Regions from separate parts of the Kitasatospora sp. NPDC002551 genome, predicted to be linked through region 2. Evidence: riboswitches for the same ligand, from Rfam matches in the RefSeq annotation. Region 2 holds a riboswitch; the other holds the start of a gene.

Region 1 (5,553 bases), on a different contig from region 2:
ACCGCCCGGGTCACCGAGTTCCTCCACTTCGACCTGGCCGGCGAGTCGAAGATCGAGGAGACCCAGGTGCTCAGCGAGACGGTCGAGTCCGTGCGCTGCCGCTGGTGCAACGCGGTCGACCAGGTCGAGCTGGTCGCCCGCCCGGGCGCGGCCGACGACGCCGGGGCCCCGGGGCAGGCCTGACCGCCTGAACCGTGCGGCGGGCGGTGCAGGGCGTGGCCGACCGCCGCACGGGACAATACAGAGAGAACGCACGGAGTGTGACGGGGGTGGCGGCCGGGGCCGTACCCCGCTGGACCAGGATCGGAGCCGAGGACGTGGTGGACGCAGCGAAGGAGCCCGCCGGGCCGCAGGGGCGGCAGCCCGCTGTGGACGCGCAGGCGCCGGACGCGGCAGGGGCCGCCCCCTCCGGCACCGGCGCCCCGGCCGAGGCGGCCGCGGGCGAGGAGTCCGGCGGCGGTGACGATCCGGCGGCAGCCGTCGACGGTTCGGTCCGGGACGCCGGGGGCACCAGGGACGCCGGGAACGGCGCGGCGGGCGGCGCCGAGACGCTGGACCGGCCGCTGCCCGAGGGCGTGCGCCGGCGCGTGGTGGGGCTCGCCTCCGACGCGCTCGGCGGGCTGCCGCTCGCGGAACTGCCCCAGTCGCTGCGTCAGTACGCCAAGTTCACCCCCGCCCGCCGGGCCAAGTACGCGGCGACCGCGCTGGCGGCCGCCCTGGAGGCGGAGCCGGCCTTCCGCTCGCGGATAGCGGAGCGGCTGCGGCTGGGCCAGCCGGACCTGGTCAGGGCGCTGGAGTCGGGCACCGTGCCGGGCGCCGCCGACCCGATGGACGTGGCGGCCGCCGCCTATCTGGTGCGCTCCGCCGGGTGGAGCCGGCTGGTGGCGGAGGCCGGCGAGGAGGCCGAGCGGGCGGGCGCCGAGGGCGCGGCGGCCGAGGCGGCCCGGCTGGTCGAGAAGCTGCAGGGCGAGCTGGCCGAGGTGCGCTCCGCGGCGCGGGCGGACCTGGAGCGCCAGCGGACCGAGTCGGAGGAGGTCCGCCGGGAGGCGGACTCGCTGCGCCGCAGACTGCGGTCGCTGGAGAGCGACACCCGCCGCGCGCAGGCGCAGGCCCGCAAGCTGGCCGCCGAACTGGAGGCGGCCCGGGCGCAGGCGGCGGCCGAGCGGAGCGCGGCGGAGAGCGAGGCGCGCCGGCTCCGGCACCGGGTCACGGAGCTGGAGAACGCCGCCGAGCAGGGCCGCCGCTCGGCCCGCGAGGGGCGCAGCGTCGAGGACATGCGGCTGCGGCTGCTGCTGGACACCGTGCTGCAGTCGGCGCAGGGGCTGCAGCGGGAGCTGGCGCTGCCGGTGTCCCAGATCCGCCCGGCGGACCTGGTGGAGGCCGTGGTGCCGGGCTCGGCCTCGCCGCACGACGTGGCGCGCCGGGGCCTGGCCGAGGACGATCCGGCGCTGCTGGACCAGCTGCTGGCGATCCCGCAGGTCCATCTGGTGGTGGACGGCTACAACGTGACCAAGACCGGCTATCCGACGCTGCCGCTGGAGCAGCAGCGGATCCGGCTGCTGGGCGGGCTGGCGATGCTGGCGCAGCGCACCCAGGCGGAAGTCACCTGTGTGTTCGACGGTCAGGACCTGGACGTACCGGTGATCATGGCGCCTCCGCGCGGCGTGCGGGTGCGGTTCAGCCGGACCGGGGAGACGGCGGACGAGCTGATCCGCCGGCTGGTCCGGGCCGAGCCGCAGGGGCGCCCGGTGGTGGTGGTCTCCACCGACCGGGAGGTCGCGGAGGGCGTGCGGAAGGCCGGCGCGCGCCCCGTCGCGTCGGTGCTGCTGCTCAACCGGCTGGCCCGCCCGTAACCCTTCCGGGGTGTGAGCCGGTCGGTATGACGGCTGGTCAGCGGCCCGATTGCGATGTTGTGCGAATTCGGTGAAGTCAGAGGGGCGGTTCGCGTTCACGCGAACGGGGGAGTGGCGCGAAACGTGGATCTTCACTAGGGTCTGGCGTCAAACCTATTTTCCGGATTCTCACCCGTTCGGGTGAGGCCATTGGAAGAAGGAGCCGGTCCCTTGGCCTCCCACCGCCGTCCCAAGCAGCCGAGCCGCGCGCGGGTCTCCGTGCTCACCGCTGCCGCTGCGACCGCGGTCGCTCTCTCCGCGCAGGTCGCCGCCCACGCCGCGCCCAGCCCGTCGCCGAAGAAGGACGACGTCAAGGCGCAGATCGACCAGTTGCAGGAGGAGGCCGAGCAGGCCACCGAGAAGTACAACGGCGCCAAGGAGCGGGCCGACCAGCTGCGCAAGCAGGCGGACCAGCTCCAGGACCAGGTGGCCCGCGGCCAGGACCAGATGACCCAGCTGCAGGCCGGTCTGGCCGAGGTGGCGGGCGAGCAGTACCGCACCGGCGGCATCGACCCGTCCGTCCAGCTGATGCTCACCTCCGACCCGTCCGGCTACCTGGACAAGGCCTCCAGCGTGCAGCAGGCCAGCTCCAGCCAGGCCGAGGCGCTCAAGGGCCTGCAGGAGCAGCAGCGCCGGCTCGACCAGCAGAAGGCCGAGGCGGCCGCCGTGCTGGCCTCGCTGGACAGCACCACCAAGGACCTCAACCAGACCAAGGCCGAGGTCAACAAGAAGCTCCGGGAGGCCCAGGAGCTGCTGAACTCGCTGAGCGCCGCGGACCGCGCGGCCCTGAAGGCGGCGCAGCAGCAGGCCGACCGCGCCTCCCGCGGTTCCGAGCGCACCGACCTGGGCAGCCTGCCGCAGGCGAGCGGCAAGGCGGGCTCCGCGGTCGCCCTCGCGATGAGCAAGCAGGGCTCGCCCTACGGCTGGGGCGACGTCGGCCCGAGCACCTTCGACTGCTCCGGTCTGATGGTCTGGGCGTACGGCAAGGCCGGCGTCTCGCTGCCGCGCACCTCGCAGGCGCAGGGCAACTACGGCACCCGGGTGCCGTCCCTGTCCGAGGCCCAGCCGGGCGACCTGGTCATCTACCGGGACGACCGCAGCCACGTCGGCATGTACATCGGCAACGGCATGGTGGTCCACGCGCCGCGCACCGGTGACGTGGTGAAGGTGATGAAGGCCGACGCCATGAAGATCAACACGATCCGCCGGGTCTGACGGGTCGCCACGACACGCCCGAGGGGCCCGCTGGGGCTCCTGTGATCAGCGCCACCTCCGGTCGGAGGTGGCGTCGGCGTTTCGAGCGCGCTTTCGACCATCTGACGGACAATGATCAGCCCGCCGTGGGGGTGTGATCACATTCGGTCATATTCACAAGGGAACTTGGGCATTCTTCCGGCTTTTTTCTGACAAGGATTTGAACGGATCACGGATCTGTTACTAGGGTCGTGCCTCGAACCACGCACAGTCGATCACCCAGCCTGGGTGGCGGCGGGGTTCGCCGCCGAGTTCGCGAAGCAGCGGGACGGGGCTTCGGGTAGCCCGTCCGAACGAGGGCCCCGCAGTCCGGGGTCCGCTGTGGAACGGAGCCGGGGAACCACGTTCCTCCGGGGTGAATCGGCGCCAGGCCGGCCGCGCGAGCGGCGGGTGAGGCGTCGTAGGGCACGCTTCCGCCCGAACCCGTCAGCTCACCCGGTAGGCGGATGAGGAAGAAGGAGTCCGCCTTCGTGGCGTCCCATCGTCGTCCCAAGCCCGCCGGCCGCGCCCGTGTCTCGATCCTGACCGGTGTCGCCGCCGCTGCCGTTGCCCTGTCCGCGCAGTCCGGCGCCCACGCCGACCCTGCGCCGACCAAGGACCAGGTCAAGGAGCAGGTCGACCAGCTCAACGAGCAGGCCGAGGTCGCCACCGAGAAGTACAACGGGGCCCAGGCCAAGCAGCAGGAGCTGCAGAAGCAGGTCGCCGAGCTGCAGGACAAGGTGGCCCGTCAGCAGGCCGTGGTGATCGAGGCGCAGGGCGGCCTCGCCGAGATCGCCGGTGAGCAGTACCGCACCGGCGGCATATCGCAGACCGTCCAGCTGATGCTCTCCGCCAGCCCGGACAACTTCCTCAACCAGGCCGACGCCCTGAACCAGGCCGGTTCGACCCAGTCCGGCGCGCTGAAGGAGCTCCAGGAGCAGCAGCGCAGGCTCGACCAGGACCGCACCGAGACCCAGACCAAGCTCGCCGAGCTGGAGTCCACCACCCAGCAGCTGAAGACCTCCAAGGAGGAGGTCCAGGGCAAGCTGCAGAAGGCCCAGGACCTGCTCAACACGCTCACCGAGCAGGAGCGCCAGGCCATCCGCGCCGCCGAGGAGAAGGCCGCCGCCGAGGCCAAGGCGAAGGCGGACGCCGCCAAGGCCGAGGCCGCCAAGGCCGCCAAGGAGAAGGCCGACGCCGAGCGCGCCTCCCGCGACACCAACCGCAGCAACCTGAGCGCGCAGTCCGCGCCCTCCTCGGCCCCGGCCTCGGCCCCGGCCGCCGCGGCGTCCAAGCCGGCCGCGCCGGCCGCGCCGGCCGCCAACAGCTCGCGCGGTGCCGCCGCGATCGCGGCCGCCGAGAGCAAGCTCGGCGCCCCGTACGTCTACGGCGCCACCGGCCCCAACTCCTTCGACTGCTCGGGCCTCACCGGCTGGGCGTACGCCCAGGCGGGTGTGTCGCTGCCGCGCACCTCGCAGGCGCAGGCCACCGCCGGCACCCAGATCGGTTCGGACATCTCCAAGGCCCAGCCCGGCGACCTGGTGATCTTCTACGGCGACCGCCACCACGTGGGCATCTACGTGGGCGGTGGCCAGGTCATCCACGCCCCGAAGCCGGGCGCGTCGGTCCGCTACGAGTCGGCGTCCAACATGCCGGTCAACACCATCGTGCGCCTCTGACCGACGGTCGGAACGCCCCGTCAGGCCCGGTCTCCCCCGAGGGAGGCCGGGCCTGCGGCTTTTCCCGGCCCCGCCGGGACGCTCGGTCCGCGAACCGATCTGATGTCCGATCAGTGTCCGAATATTCGGGTTCGGAGGGGTTTGGAATCGGTTGCCCTGACTCGCTAACGTCTGCCACCGGACGCCCGCTTCGACAGCCGCCCGCTCCGGTGCGGCGGCGGGCCGGGCCCAGGATCGGAGCCGACGTCGCATGGCCGTGCACCGCCGTTCCCCGCTGTCAGGTGCGCACGCGTTCGCCCGGGCGCTGGTGCTCACCGCGGCGGCGACCACCGCGCTGGGTGTGGCGGCCGCAGGCAGCGCCCGGGCCGCGCCCGGCTCGCCGGACGCCCCGGCCGACCGCAAGGACGTCAAGGCGCAGGTGGAGCAGCTCTACGACGAGGCCGAGCAGGCCTCCGAGCGGTTCAACGCCGCCCAGGAGGCCCAGCAGAGGCTCCAGCGCGAGACCGGCACGCTGCAGCAGCAGGTCGCCCTCGCCCAGGACGAGCTGAACCGGCTGCGCGGCGACCTCGCCACCGTGGCCGGCGCCGAGTACCGCGGCGGCGGGATGGCGCAGACCGTCCAGCTGATGCTCTCCACCGACCCCGAGGGCTACCTCACCCGGGCCCGCACCCTGGACCAGGCCGCCGTGCGGCAGAATGAGACCCTGCACGAGCTGCTGGGCCGTCAGCGGGTGCTCGACCAGCGCCGGG
Region 2 (5,553 bases):
AAGCTGATCCTGCTCATCACCACCCACCGGGTGGCCCCCGGCCTGCTGTCGTGGCCCGCCTGGGAGGCGCTGCGGTCCGCCGGACGGGTGCTCGCCGCCGACCCGGCGCACCCGCAGCTGCCCGCCCTGACGCAGGCCGGCGTCGACGTCCGGATCGTGGCCCCCGGCTCCGCCCCCGCGCTGGCCCGGCTGCTCACCGAGGCCCCGGCCGACCGCCCGGCCGACCTCCCGGCCGCCCGGCCCGCCGAGGCCGACCGCCCCGCCGCCACCACCCGACCCGCCACCACCCGACCCGCCACCGCCCACCCGGCCGCCGGTCCGACCGTCTGGCTGGGCAGCCCGGACGGCGACCCCGGGCTGACCGACGCGCTGGCCCGCCTCGCCGTCGAGCACGCCGGCGAGGTGCCGGAGATCGAGGTGCTGCCCGGCTCCTACGACCTGCCGGGCGCGCGGCTGCTGGACCTGGTCTCCGTGATGGACCGGCTCCGCTCGCCGGGCGGCTGCCCCTGGGACGCCGAGCAGACCCACGCCAGCCTGGTGAAGTACCTGGTCGAGGAGGCCTACGAGCTGGTCGAGGCGATCGAGGAGGGGGACCGCGACATGCTCCGCGAGGAGCTGGGCGACGTCCTGCTGCAGGTCTTCTTCCACTCCCGGATCGCCGAGGAGCACCCCACCGGCGCCTTCTCGATCGACGATGTGGCGGGCGACATCGTCGACAAGCTGATGTACCGCCACCCGCACGTGTTCGGCGACGCCGAGGCGGGCGGCGCCGACGAGGTGGAGGCCAGCTGGGAGGCGCTCAAGGCCGCCGAGAAGTCGGAGCGCGAGTCGGTGCTGGACGGCGTGCCGGCCGGGCTGCCCTCGCTCGCGTACGCGGCGAAGCTGGTGTCGCGGGTGCGCCGGGCCGGCTTCACGGGCGTGCCGGACGCGCCGTACGAGCTGCCCGGAGAGCTCACGGCCGAGTCGGCGGGCCGGCTGCTGCTCGCGGTGGCGCAGCGCGCGCACGACGCCGGGGTGGACGTGGACGCCGCGCTGCGGGCCGCGGCGCGCGGCTACCGGGACGAGGTGCGCGCCGCCGAGGGCCTGGAGCCCGCGCCGTAGCGGGCCGGCCGGGGCCTCAGGCGGCGGCGTCCTCCAGCGGACGGCGCCGCGCCGGGACGACGACCTCGCCGATCGCCTCGCCGACCAGGGCGACGAGCTCGGCGAGCCGTTCCAGGTCGAGGTGGTCGGGCAGGTCGGAGAGCGAGACGATCCGCTCGCCGCCCGGCCCGGCCACGCAGAACAGGTCGATCGGGCCGAGGTGCTTCTCGGTGGTGTCGACCAGCGCGGCGACGTCGCTGGGGCGGCGGACGTCCCCGCAGACGCCGACGACCGGGCAGCCCGGTCGGTCGAGCTCGGTGGCGAGGTCCTCGGCGATCCCGACCCGCTGGTCGGCGATCAGCACGCCGGCGGCCCCCGCGGCGGTGAGCCGGCGGGCGAGGTCAGCCCCCGACCCGCCGTCGAGTACGGCGATCACGACGACCGAACCGGTGTCCCGCATGGCCCTGCTCCTCCCTGTGGGCGGCTCCGCACCGGCGCCCACGGACATCTTGCGGAGGATCGTAGGCACGTCCTGACCCTCCGCAACAGGAATTACCCCTCAGGTGACCAGGCTCACGCCTGCCGTGTACGACGGGCTTCGGACGCGGCCCCGACGGCCGCCCCGACGGCCGCGCGCACGCCGTGCGGTGGCCCGGACACGCCCGGGATACCGTCGACCCATGCCAGCTCAGCCCGACCCCGCCCGCCCGCCCCTGTTCACCTGGGAGTTCGCCGCCGATCCGTACCCCGCGTACGCGTGGCTGCGCGAGCACGAGCCGGTGCACCGGACCACCCTGCCGAGCGGGGTGGAGGCGTGGCTGGTCACCCGGTACGCGGACGCCCGGCAGGCGCTCGCGGACAGCCGGCTCTCCAAGAACCCGGTGCACCACAGCGAGCAGGCCCACCGCACCGGCCGGGTCGGCATCCCGGGCGAGCGCCAGGCCGACCTCATGACGCACCTGCTGAACATCGACCCGCCGGACCACACCCGGCTGCGCCGGCTGGTGTCCAAGGCGTTCACGCCGCGCCGGGTGGCGGCGTTCGAGCCGCGGGTGCAGCAGCTGACCGACCGGCTGATCGACGGCTTCGCGGCCCGCGGGTCCGCCGACCTCATCCACGAGTTCGCGTTCCCGCTCCCCATCTACGCGATCTGCGACCTGCTCGGGGTGCCCGCTGAGGACCAGGACGACTTCCGGGACTGGGCCGGGATGATGCTGCGACACACCAAACCGGGCCACGGCAGCGGTCAGCGCGGCGGCGTGGGGCGCGCGGTGAAGCGGATGCGGGCCTACCTGGCGGAGCTGATCCACCGCAAGCGGGCGGACCTCGGCGACGACCTGATCTCGGGGCTGATCCGGGCCAGCGACCACGGCGAGCACCTGACCGAGAACGAGGCCGCGGCGATGGCCTTCATCCTGCTGTTCGCCGGCTTCGAGACGACGGTCAACCTGATCGGCAACGGCGTGTACGCGCTGCTGCGCAACCCGGGGCAGCGCGCCCTGCTCCAGGAGTCGGTCGGCCGCGGCGAGAGCGCGCTGCTGGAGACCGGGATCGAGGAACTGCTGCGCTACGACGGGCCGGTGGAGCTGGCCACCTGGCGGTTCGCGGCCAGTCCGCTGACCATCGGCGGGGTGGAGATCCCGGTCGGCGACCCGGTGCTGGTGGTGCTCGCGGCGGCGGACCGGGACCCGGCGCGGTTCGCCGACGAGAACACCCTGGACCTGGCCCGGACGGACAACCCGCACCTGGGGTTCGGGCACGGCATCCACTACTGCATCGGCGCGCCGCTGGCGCGGCTGGAGGGGCGGGCCGCGCTGGCCACCCTGCTGACCCGGCTGCCGGACCTTCGGCTCGCCGCCGACCCCGGGGACCTGCGCTGGCGCGGTGGTCTGATCATGCGTGGACTTCGTGAACTTCCGGTGGAATTCACGCCGGAGAAAAGGCCTGACCTGGCCGTTCCCGGCGGCGCCTGCGAGGCCTGACGGACACCCACGACACGCTGACGGATGCTCTCCGAACCGTGTTTCACAGGGGTCTGAACCCGCATCAATCCGGACATACCGCTTCGGTTGGTAGGCAATCCATCACGTGACGTGATGTTCGTGTGATATCGACGATATGAGCTTGTGATTGCTCTGAAGATCTGTCTACTCTCCGTGGAGCCCGCCGCTGCGGGCCCCGTCCGCGGAACGCCGAGTCCTGCCCGCCGCGTCACGGGAAACCGACCAGAACCCTGGGCAGGGGCGGGGGAACCAGGTTTCGTGCCGTCTCCCACGGCTAGGGGTGAAGCCGCCTCCGCGCGGCCGGGCCACCTCCCGGTCCGAACCCGACAGCTCACCTCGCAGGCGTGCGGAGAGGGACCTCGTCATGCTGTTCGTTGGAACCGGTCGTCACCGTCGCCGTACCCAGGCCGAGAAGGCCATCGCCGTCGCCGGTGTCGCCGGCGTCGGGCTGGCCATGCCCATCCTGAGCGCCACCGGCGCCTCCGCCGCCCCGGTCTCCACCTGGGACGCGGTCGCCCAGTGCGAGAGCGGCGGCAACTGGAGCATCAACACCGGCAACGGCTTCTACGGCGGCCTCCAGTTCACCCCCAGCACCTGGAAGGCGTACGGCGGCGCCGCCTACGCGCCGCAGGCCAACCAGGCCTCGAAGGCGCAGCAGATAGCGGTCGCCGAGAAGGTCCTCGCCTCGCAGGGCCCGGGCGCCTGGCCGGTCTGCTCCAAGAAGGCCGGCCTGAGCAAGGGCGGCGCCCCGGCGGCGGTCGACACCTCGACGGACGCCAAGCCGGCCGCCCCGAAGCCGCAGGCCCAGCCGCAGCAGCAGACCCCGAAGGCCGCCGCCCCGAAGCCGGCCGCCGCTCCGCAGGCCCAGCCGCAGCAGCAGGCCGCCAAGCCGCAGGCCCGGCAGTACGCGCCGCAGAGCGCCCAGCAGCAGCCCAAGCAGCAGACGCCGCAGCCCAAGCAGCAGGCCCCGCAGGTCCAGCAGCAGGCTCCGCAGTCCCCGGCCTTCTCCGGCAAGGCCGGCTGGGACGCCGACGCCAAGGTGTACTGGTACCAGAGCAACGGCGCCTGGTACTGGACCAGCCACCAGAGCGTCTACCAGCAGTACGCCGGCCAGGCCGCCCAGAGCGCCCCCGCCGCCCCGCAGCAGTCGGCCGGCCAGGGCTACACCGTCCGCTCCGGCGACACCCTCGCCGGGATCGCCGCCGGCCAGGGCGTCTCCGGCGGCTGGCACGCCCTGTACGACGGCAACCGCGGCACCATCGGCGCCGACCCGAACCTGATCGTCCCCGGCCAGGTCCTGACCCTCGGCTGACACCCGTTCGACCGGCGAGGTCCGGCCGAGCGGACGGAGGGGGCCGATTGGGCCCCCTTCGTCCGCATCCGGACCTCTCCGGCCGGGCAACCAGGTGAACTACCGGTGGGTAGCCGGGCCACACGCTGAGACGGAGCCGAGGTCGACGTGGCCCGGACAGCCCGTGCGGTTAGGCTCTGGTCGTAACGACTCCGCAATCGTCCGGCCGACTGCACCCACCGTCAGCCGAACCTGCTTCCGCTAGGAGATGCCTCGTGCCGTCCATCGATGTCGTCGTAGCCCGTGAGATTCTCGACTCGCGCGGCAACCCCACGGTCGAGGTCGAGGTCGGCCTCGACGACGGCAGCACCGGCCGTGCCGCCGTCCCGTCGGGTGCCTCCACCGGTGCCTTCGAGGCGCTGGAGCTCCGCGACGGCGACAAGAACCGCTACTTCGGCAAGGGCGTGGAGAAGGCCGTCCTGGCCGTCATCGAGCAGATCGGCCCGGAGCTGGTCGGCTACGACGCCACCGAGCAGCGCCTGATCGACCAGGCCATGCTCGACCTGGACGCCACCCCGGACAAGTCCTCGCTCGGCGCCAACGCCATCCTGGGCGTCTCGCTGGCCGTCGCGCACGCCGCCTCCGAGGCCAGCGACCTGCCGCTGTTCCGCTACCTGGGCGGCCCGAACGCGCACGTCCTGCCGGTCCCGATGATGAACATCCTCAACGGCGGCTCGCACGCGGACTCCAACGTCGACATCCAGGAGTTCATGATCGCCCCGATCGGCGCGGAGTCCTTCTCCGAGGCCGTCCGCTGGGGCGTCGAGGTCTACCACACCCTCAAGGGCGTGCTGAAGGAGCGCGGTCTGTCGACCGGCCTGGGCGACGAGGGCGGCTTCGCCCCGAACCTGGACTCCAACCGCGAGGCCCTGGACCTCATCGTCGAGGCCATCCAGAAGGCCGGCTACGTGCCGGGCAAGGACGTCGCGCTCGCCCTGGACGTCGCCTCCTCCGAGTTCTACGAGGACGGCGCCTACCAGTTCGAGGGCAAGGCGCTCACCTCCGCCGAGCTCATCGAGTACTACGCCGGCCTGGTCGCCGCCTACCCGCTGGTCTCCATCGAGGACCCGCTGGACGAGTCGGACTGGGACGGCTGGAAGGCCATGACCGAGAAGCTGG

The links. Region 2 has a riboswitch for cyclic di-AMP ahead of ABT093_RS37165 (transglycosylase family protein). Riboswitches for the same ligand answer to the same signal wherever they lie in the genome.
Region 1: linked by a shared signal. The riboswitch ahead of ABT093_RS22035 (C40 family peptidase) and the one ahead of ABT093_RS37165 (transglycosylase family protein) in region 2 are both predicted to bind cyclic di-AMP.

What each region holds. Positions count from the first base shown of each region.
Region 1 is NZ_JBEOWI010000026.1:36,622-42,174, reverse strand. It holds gene ABT093_RS22050 (hypothetical protein) at 1-183, shown strand, start outside; gene ABT093_RS22045 (NYN domain-containing protein) at 321-1,853, shown strand; gene ABT093_RS22040 (C40 family peptidase) at 2,064-3,107, shown strand; cyclic di-AMP (ydaO/yuaA leader) riboswitch at 3,454-3,606, shown strand; gene ABT093_RS22035 (C40 family peptidase) at 3,617-4,804, shown strand; gene ABT093_RS22030 (C40 family peptidase) at 5,055-5,553, shown strand, end outside.
Region 2 is NZ_JBEOWI010000079.1:19,495-25,047, forward strand. It holds gene ABT093_RS37150 (nucleoside triphosphate pyrophosphohydrolase) at 1-1,101, shown strand, start outside; partial or broken gene ABT093_RS37145 (phosphatase PAP2 family protein) at 1-17, opposite strand, end outside; gene ABT093_RS37155 (SDR family NAD(P)-dependent oxidoreductase) at 1,118-1,540, opposite strand; gene ABT093_RS37160 (cytochrome P450 family protein) at 1,761-3,062, shown strand; cyclic di-AMP (ydaO/yuaA leader) riboswitch at 3,294-3,442, shown strand; gene ABT093_RS37165 (transglycosylase family protein) at 3,448-4,395, shown strand; gene eno (phosphopyruvate hydratase) at 4,650-5,553, shown strand, end outside.